Pleomorphomonas sp. T1.2MG-36: one gene and its partner. The protein of the gene in region 2 binds, or shares a complex with, the protein of the main gene of each other region. Links are inferred from orthologs where the notes say so. Each region holds a gene or a part of one and is shown on either strand. Other genes may lie near its edges.

Region 1 (3,429 bases), on a different replicon or contig from region 2:
TGCGCGTTGAACGCCTTGCAGAATTCCATGATGTTGAGACCGCGCTGACCGAGCGCGGGGCCGATCGGGGGCGACGGGGTCGCCGAACCGGCCGCCACCTGAAGCTTCAGGTAGCCGGTGATTTTCTTCGCCATTTTCTTCTCCTCGTCGGCGCACCCGGCAGGGCCGGTCCGCCTTCAGGTTCGTGGTCGGAGGGCCATGTCCCAGCGGCGATGGCCGGGGCCCCTCTCCCACGGGGTGGGTGCCGGCCGGCGAACCGGACGGCGAACGCGGCGCCGGAAACCGGCTCCGCAAACGTGCGTCAGACCTTCTCGACCTGACCGTACTCCAGTTCGACCGGCGTGGCGCGGCCGAAGATCGACACCGCCACCTTGAGGCGGCTGCGTTCCTCGTCCACCTCTTCCACGAGGCCGGAGAAGGACGCGAACGGGCCGTCGGAAACCTTGACCTGCTCGCCGATTTCGAAACTGACGGAGGGCTTGGGCCGCTCGACGCCAACCTCGACCTGATTCATGATGCGCTCGGCCTCACGGTCGGGGATGGGAACCGGCTTGTTGTCGGACCCCAGGAAACCCGTCACCTTCGGCGTGTTCTTGATGAGGTGATAGGCCTCATCGGTCATGTCCATGCGCACCAGGACATAGCCCGGAAAGAATTTGCGCTCGGCAGCCACCTTGCGACCGCGGCGCACCTCGGTGATGCTCTCGGTCGGCACCAGAACCTGCTCGAAGAGGTGCGCGAGACCGCGCTGCTGCGCCTGCTCCTTGATGGAGTCGGCTACCTTCTTCTCGAAATTCGAGTAGGCGTGCACGATGTACCAGCGTTTTGCCATGTCGATGCTCCCCAGGCGGTCGTTCGTCAGCCGCTGAGGCCGAGCAGCAACCCGACACCCCAGTTCATGATCATGTCGGCGACAAGAAAGAAGATCGCCGCGAGGATGGCCATGATGAACACCATGGTCGTCGTGATCGCAGTCTCGCGCCGCGTCGGCCATGTGACCTTGCCGGCCTCGGTCCGAACCTGCTGCAGAAACTCAAGGGGGTTAGACTTGGCCATACATCCACTCATGACGGTCGGGGGCGCGGGCCCCCCCGCCACGAGATAGGAACCGTTATCTATAGCGTTCGACAGGTCCACGCAAGAGGGAAATGGCAGGGGCAGCAGGGCTCGAACCCGCGACCTGCGGTTTTGGAGACCGCCGCTCTACCAACTGAGCTATACCCCTAGACTTCCACTCGCGGACGCCAGTCCGTTCGCTTATAGCCGAACCGGCTTCCGGATCAAGCACCAAAAACTCGGTGCGCCCTTCTTACCGATTCCTGCCGGCGGAGCAAGCCCCGCACGGCAATTTCTTTGTCTCCCGAATGGCTTGGCTGTGGATCAGCCCGGAAATCCGGGGATTCCGGCGGCCGAGGCCGCCGGATAAGCATTGTCACTCGACGATCGAAGCGACGACGCCGGCGCCGACAGTGCGGCCACCTTCACGGATAGCGAAGCGGAGCTTCTCTTCCATGGCGATCGGAACGATCAGCTGAACGTTCATCGTCACGTTGTCGCCGGGCATCACCATCTCGACGCCTTCGTTCAGCGTCACCACGCCGGTCACGTCCGTCGTGCGGAAGTAGAACTGCGGGCGGTAGTTGGTGAAGAACGGCGTGTGACGGCCACCCTCTTCCTTGGTCAGGATGTAGGCTTCGGCCTTGAACTTGGTGTGCGGGTTCACGGAAGCCGGCTTGCACAGGATCTGGCCGCGCTCGACGTCTTCACGCTTGGTGCCGCGCAGCAGCGCGCCGATGTTGTCGCCGGCCTGGCCCTGATCGAGCAGCTTGCGGAACATTTCAACGCCGGTCACGGTCGTCTTGGTGGTCGGACGGATGCCGACGATCTCGACTTCCTCGCCGACCTTGACGATGCCGCGCTCGACACGGCCGGTCACCACGGTGCCACGACCGGAGATCGAGAACACGTCTTCGATCGGCATCAGGAACGGCTGGTCGATCGGACGGTCCGGCTGCGGGATGTAGGCGTCGACCTGGGTCATCAGCTCGAGGATGGCGTCGTGGCCGAGCTTCGGATCGCCATTCTCGAGGGCAACGAGAGCCGAACCCTTGACGATCGGAATGTCGTCGCCGGGGAACTCGTAGGACGACAGAAGCTCGCGAACTTCCATCTCGACCAGCTCGAGCAGCTCCGGATCGTCGACCATGTCGCACTTGTTCAGGAACACGACGATGGCGGGAACGCCGACCTGACGGGCGAGCAGGATGTGCTCGCGGGTCTGCGGCATCGGGCCGTCGGCGGCAGACACGACCAGGATCGCGCCGTCCATCTGGGCAGCACCGGTGATCATGTTCTTCACGTAGTCGGCGTGGCCTGGGCAGTCGACGTGCGCATAGTGACGGTTCTGCGTCTCGTACTCGACGTGCGCCGTGTTGATCGTGATGCCGCGCGCCTTCTCTTCGGGAGCAGCGTCGATCTGGTCGTAGGCCTTGAACGTGGCGCCGCCGGTCTCGGCCAGCACCTTGGTGATCGCCGCGGTCAGCGACGTCTTGCCATGGTCAACGTGGCCGATCGTGCCGATGTTGCAGTGCGGCTTCGTCCGCGAAAACTTTTCCTTAGCCATCGCTTCGTCTCTCTCGAAAGGTTTGATGGGGCCTTTTCGTGCGCTGCCCCCGAACCGGGGGGCGGCCGGTCGGCGGCTCGAATAGTGCCTTTCAACGCAAGGTTCAAGCCCTGAATGACGCCGCTCTCCCCGCAAAGAGCAATCGGCGCCAAGGCTGAGCCATATGGACCGCTTTCCTCGAAATTTCAAGCTCGCCACAGGACTAAAGGGAGTCTTGTCGCACACGGGCTCGGCGGCGGAGGTCGACCGCGGGGAGGACGCTCCCGCGCCGACGACAATGACGGCTGACGTGCTCGGTCTTGCCCCTTTTACATGAACGCGTTTATCATTAACACGATAAATAACTAGTTCTTAATGGTGAACCCGTTTAGCTGGTTCGGAAGAGAGCCGGCGCCCGGAGCTGCACCAGAGCCCACTCGAATTTCGGAAGGTTTGATGAAACGACAGCTCGCTCTGTTTTTCTCCCGGGTCGTCGCATCCTCCCTGGCAATGGTCGTTGCCCTCTCCGCGATCGGCGCGTTTCTGGTGTGGGTCACTCGCTCGGTCGATCGCGAGGATATCGAGCGACAGGCCGAGATCGCCGGCTACGCCCTCAGGGAAATCCGCAGCAACCTCGCGCACAATCAGGAGAGCTCCACCTTCTGGGATGAGGCCGTCGAAAGAACCGCAGCAGGCGGCAACGAAGACTGGATCGACGACAACCTCGGCAGCTGGATGCATACGTTCTTCGGCATCGACGAGGCCTACATCCTCGATGGCCGGGATCTGCCGGTCTATGCCTTCGCCGAGACGGAGCTGAAGTCGCC
Region 2 (3,812 bases):
TTTACGAGGCGGTCGATCTCATGGACCAAGCTGCCGATGGTGGGTGTCCAGTTGCTCATGCGCGTCCATTATATGATAAGCATGCTTATGATGACGGCAAATATAGTAAGCTAGGTAAAATAATGGTGAGCGACGGGTAGGGCGAACACGCAGCGGCAGGCACTCCGGGGCTGACGATGACCGTTGGCTCTTGCCATGGACGGCGGTTTCCCCTATATCCCGCGCCATTCCACACGCGGGAGCCGCGGGTGCGCTTAGGCGTTCCCTCCGGTCGGTCCGGGCAGCGTTGTCCGGCTGATTCCTCCCGCGGAGGCCAAACCGGAAAAAGGTACCACTTCTATGGCTCTTCCCGAGTTCACCATGCGCCAGCTCCTTGAGGCTGGCGTCCATTTCGGTCACCAGACGCACCGCTGGAACCCGAAGATGAAGTCTTACATCTTCGGTTCGCGCGCCAATGTCCACATCCTCGACCTCGCGCAGACTGTTCCGCTCCTTCACCAGGCCCTCAAGGCTGTGTCCGACACCGTCGCCCGCGGCGGTCGCGTGCTGCTCGTCGGCACCAAGCGCCAGGCCCAGGAAGAGATCGCCGAAGCGGCCCACCGTTCGGCTCAGTATTACGTCAACAGCCGTTGGCTCGGCGGCATGCTGACCAACTGGAAGACCATCTCCGGTTCGATCCAGCGCCTTCGCAAGCTCGACGAGACGCTCAATTCCGAGCTGTCGGCCCGCCTCACCAAGAAGGAACGTCTGGTGATGACCCGCGAGCGCGACAAGCTGGAGCGCGCGCTCGGCGGTATCAAGGATATGGGCGGCACGCCCGACCTGATCGTCGTCATCGACACCAACAAGGAAAAGAATGCCATCGACGAAGCCCGTCGCCTCGGCATTCCTGTCGCCGCCATCCTCGACTCCAACAGCGATCCGGATGGCATCACCTTCCCGGTTCCGGGTAACGACGACGCTGGCCGTGCCATTTCGCTCTACTGCGATCTGATCTCGCGCGCCGCCATCGACGGCCTGTCGCGCGCCATGGGAGCCATGGGCGAGGACATCGGAGCCGCTGAGCAGCCGATGGACGAGCCGGCGCTCGCCGACGATGCGGCTGCCGCCGAGGCCAACGCCTGATCCACGCTTCGGCGTGATCTAGCCAGCGCTAATCGGGCGGTTCCTTCGAGGGGCCGCCCGACCTGTTAGAAAGCCCGCCGGTCGGCGGGCGCTTGAACCGAGAGTGCCAGCCGGCATCGGGGCGGCCGAAAGGTAGTCCTGCATTCGTTCATCGGCCCGTCAGGACGGTCCGTTATCAATCCGGCTGCGGGCGTTCGAGGTTTCACGACAAAGACGAGGGTCACATGAACATTTCCGCCTCACAGGTGAAGGATCTCCGCGAGAAGACCGGCGCCGGCATGATGGACTGCAAGCACGCCCTGGCCGAGAACAATGGCGACATCGAAGCCGCCATCGACTGGCTGCGCGCCAAGGGACTTTCCAAGGCCGCCAAGAAGGCTGGCCGTGTCGCCGCCGAAGGTCTGGTCGGCGTCGCCACGGGCGACAAGACCGCCGCTGTCGTCGAAGTGAATTCGGAAACCGATTTCGTCGCCCGCAACGACGCCTTCCAGGGACTGGTGCGCGCCGTCGCCGCCGTCGCCGTGGACAAGGGCGGCGATGCCGCTGCCATCGCTGCCGCGACCTATCCGGGCAAGGCGCATTCGGTCGAGGCCGAGGTCAAGGAACTGATTGCGACCATCGGCGAGAACATGGGCTTCCGTCGCGCGGCCGCCCTCAAGGTTTCGGCCGGTGCCGTTGCCACCTACATTCACTCGGCCATCGCCGACGGTCTTGGCAAGATCGGCGTTCTCGTCGCCCTCGAGTCGACCGGTAACGTCGAAGAGCTCCTCAAGCTCGGCCGCCAGATCGCCATGCACGTTGCGGCGACTTCGCCGCTCGCGTTGGCTGCTGAGGAAATCTCGGCCGATGTCATCGAGCGCGAACGTGCCATCTTCATCGAGCAGGCCAAGGAGTCCGGCAAGCCGGCCGCCGTCATCGAGAAGATGGTCGAAGGCCGCATTCGCAAGTTCTACGAAGAATCGACACTCCTGAAGCAGGCCTTCGTGATCAACCCCGACCTGACCGTCGAAGCCGCCGTCAAGGCTGCCGAGGCGACGGTCGGCGCGCCGATCAAGGTCACCGGCTTCGTGCGCTTCGCCCTCGGTGAGGGCATCGACAAGGGCGAGAACGATTTCGCCGCCGAAGTGGCCGCCGCCGCCGGTCAGGCCTGAGCGATATTCCCAACTGAATCCGATGAGGGCGCCGACTGGTTCGGCGCCCTTGTCATGTCTGCCTCTCCCTCGCATGGCAACTGTCTTGATAATACCTCTCATGGGGGTTTCCATCGAAGGCGATGCGGGGTAGTTGGAACGCTTTAGGAACCTGTCCTTTCTCGGAATCGCCTTTTCTCGAAAAATTCGGAGTTTTGCCCATGACCGAGCTCAAGTATCGCCGCGTCCTGCTCAAGTTGTCGGGCGAGGCCCTGATGGGCGACCGCGGCTTCGGAATCGACTCCAAGGTGGTCGACCGGCTTGCCGGCGAAATCGTCGAGGCGCATCGGCTGGGCATCCAGGTCGGCGTGGTGGTCGGCGGCGGCAACATCTTCCGTGGCGTATCGGTGGCCGCCGACGGTGGCGACCGGACGACCGGAGACTATCTGGGCATGCTTGGTACGGTGATGAACGCGCTCGCCATGCGCTCGGCCATCGAACGGCTCGGGGTGCCGGCCGTCGTGCTGTCGGCCATAGCCATTCCGGCCCTTTGCGAGACCTTCACCCAGCGCGAGGCCTTGCGCCATTTCGCGGCCAACAAGGTGATCGTCTTCGCCGCCGGTACCGGCAATCCCTTCTTCACCACCGACTCGGGCGCTGCCTTGCGTGCCGCCGAGATGGATTGCGACGCCCTGCTCAAGGGAACGCAGGTCGATGGCGTTTACACCGCGGATCCCAAGAAGGATCCCACCGCGCGCCGCTACGAACGCCTGACGCACCAGGAAGTGCTTTCGAGAAACCTGCAGGTCATGGACGCGGCGGCGATTGCACTTGCCCGCGACAATAAGATTCCGGTAGTGGTGTTCTCAGTCCATGAGCATGGCGCATTCGTCAATGTTCTGAAGGGCAAGGGTCTTTGCACCGTCATCGACGGATAACAACAGCGAGCGCCGGCGGCCCCCGCTGCCCGTGAGCGGCGAAAGGTTGGCACGGCGCCGATCAGTTCTGGAAGGTTGGCAAGATGGCCGATGAAGACTACGACATCAACGACCTGAAGCGCCGCATGCAGGGCGCGCTCAGCGTGTTCAAGAACGATCTCGCCGGCCTTCGTACCGGTCGTGCCAGCGCGAGCCTTCTCGACCCGATCGTTGTGGTGGCTTATGGCAGCACGATGCCGCTCAATCAGGTGGCCACGGTATCCGTCCCCGAATCGCGCATGCTCTCCGTCCAGGTATGGGACAAGGGCATGGTTCACGCTGTTGACAAGGCGATCCGCGAGTCGAATCTCGGCCTCAATCCGATTATCGAGGGAACGCTTCTGCGCTTGCCGATCCCGGAGCTCAACACCGAGCGCCGCAAGGAACTGGTGAAGATCGCGCACAAATACGTGGAGGCCACCAAGGTTGCCATTCGTCACGTGCGTCGCGACGGGCTCGATGAGCTGAAGGACCTCGAGAAGGAAGGCTTGATCTCCGAAGATTCTCTGCGCGTCTATTCGGATCGCGTGCAGAAGATAACGGACGAGGCGATTACCGAGGCGGATCGGATGCTGGCCGC

The links. Proteins that work in one complex are often made in the same cells at the same time.
Region 1: the proteins of tsf (region 2) and tuf are in contact, whole or in part, in a crystal structure (PDB 1EFU), measured with the Escherichia coli proteins. The link is inferred for Pleomorphomonas sp. T1.2MG-36 from one-to-one orthologs.

The regions. Positions count from the first base shown.
Region 1 is NZ_CATNLY010000012.1:384,860-388,288, forward strand. Bases 529-3,429 are described here. They hold tuf (elongation factor Tu), read right to left. Parts: upstream 2,624-3,429; coding sequence 1,433-2,623; downstream 529-1,432. Other genes in these bases: nusG (transcription termination/antitermination protein NusG), read right to left, coding at 529-832; secE (preprotein translocase subunit SecE), read right to left, coding at 859-1,056; QQZ18_RS08685 (putative bifunctional diguanylate cyclase/phosphodiesterase), read left to right, coding at 3,059-3,429. Also shown: rplK (50S ribosomal protein L11), read right to left, coding at 1-134; more of nusG, read right to left, coding at 302-528. UniProt on the Escherichia coli protein: GTP hydrolase that promotes the GTP-dependent binding of aminoacyl-tRNA to the A-site of ribosomes during protein biosynthesis. May play an important regulatory role in cell growth and in the bacterial response to nutrient deprivation.
Region 2 is NZ_CATNLY010000023.1:97,324-101,135, reverse strand. What follows is about bases 495-3,312. They hold tsf (translation elongation factor Ts), read left to right. Parts: upstream 495-1,349; coding sequence 1,350-2,276; downstream 2,277-3,312. Other genes in these bases: frr (ribosome recycling factor), read left to right, coding at 3,277-3,312; pyrH (UMP kinase), read left to right, coding at 2,477-3,193; rpsB (30S ribosomal protein S2), read left to right, coding at 495-1,125. Also shown: QQZ18_RS11920 (MarR family winged helix-turn-helix transcriptional regulator), read right to left, coding at 1-59; more of rpsB, read left to right, coding at 361-494; more of frr, read left to right, coding at 3,313-3,812. UniProt on the Escherichia coli protein: Associates with the EF-Tu.GDP complex and induces the exchange of GDP to GTP.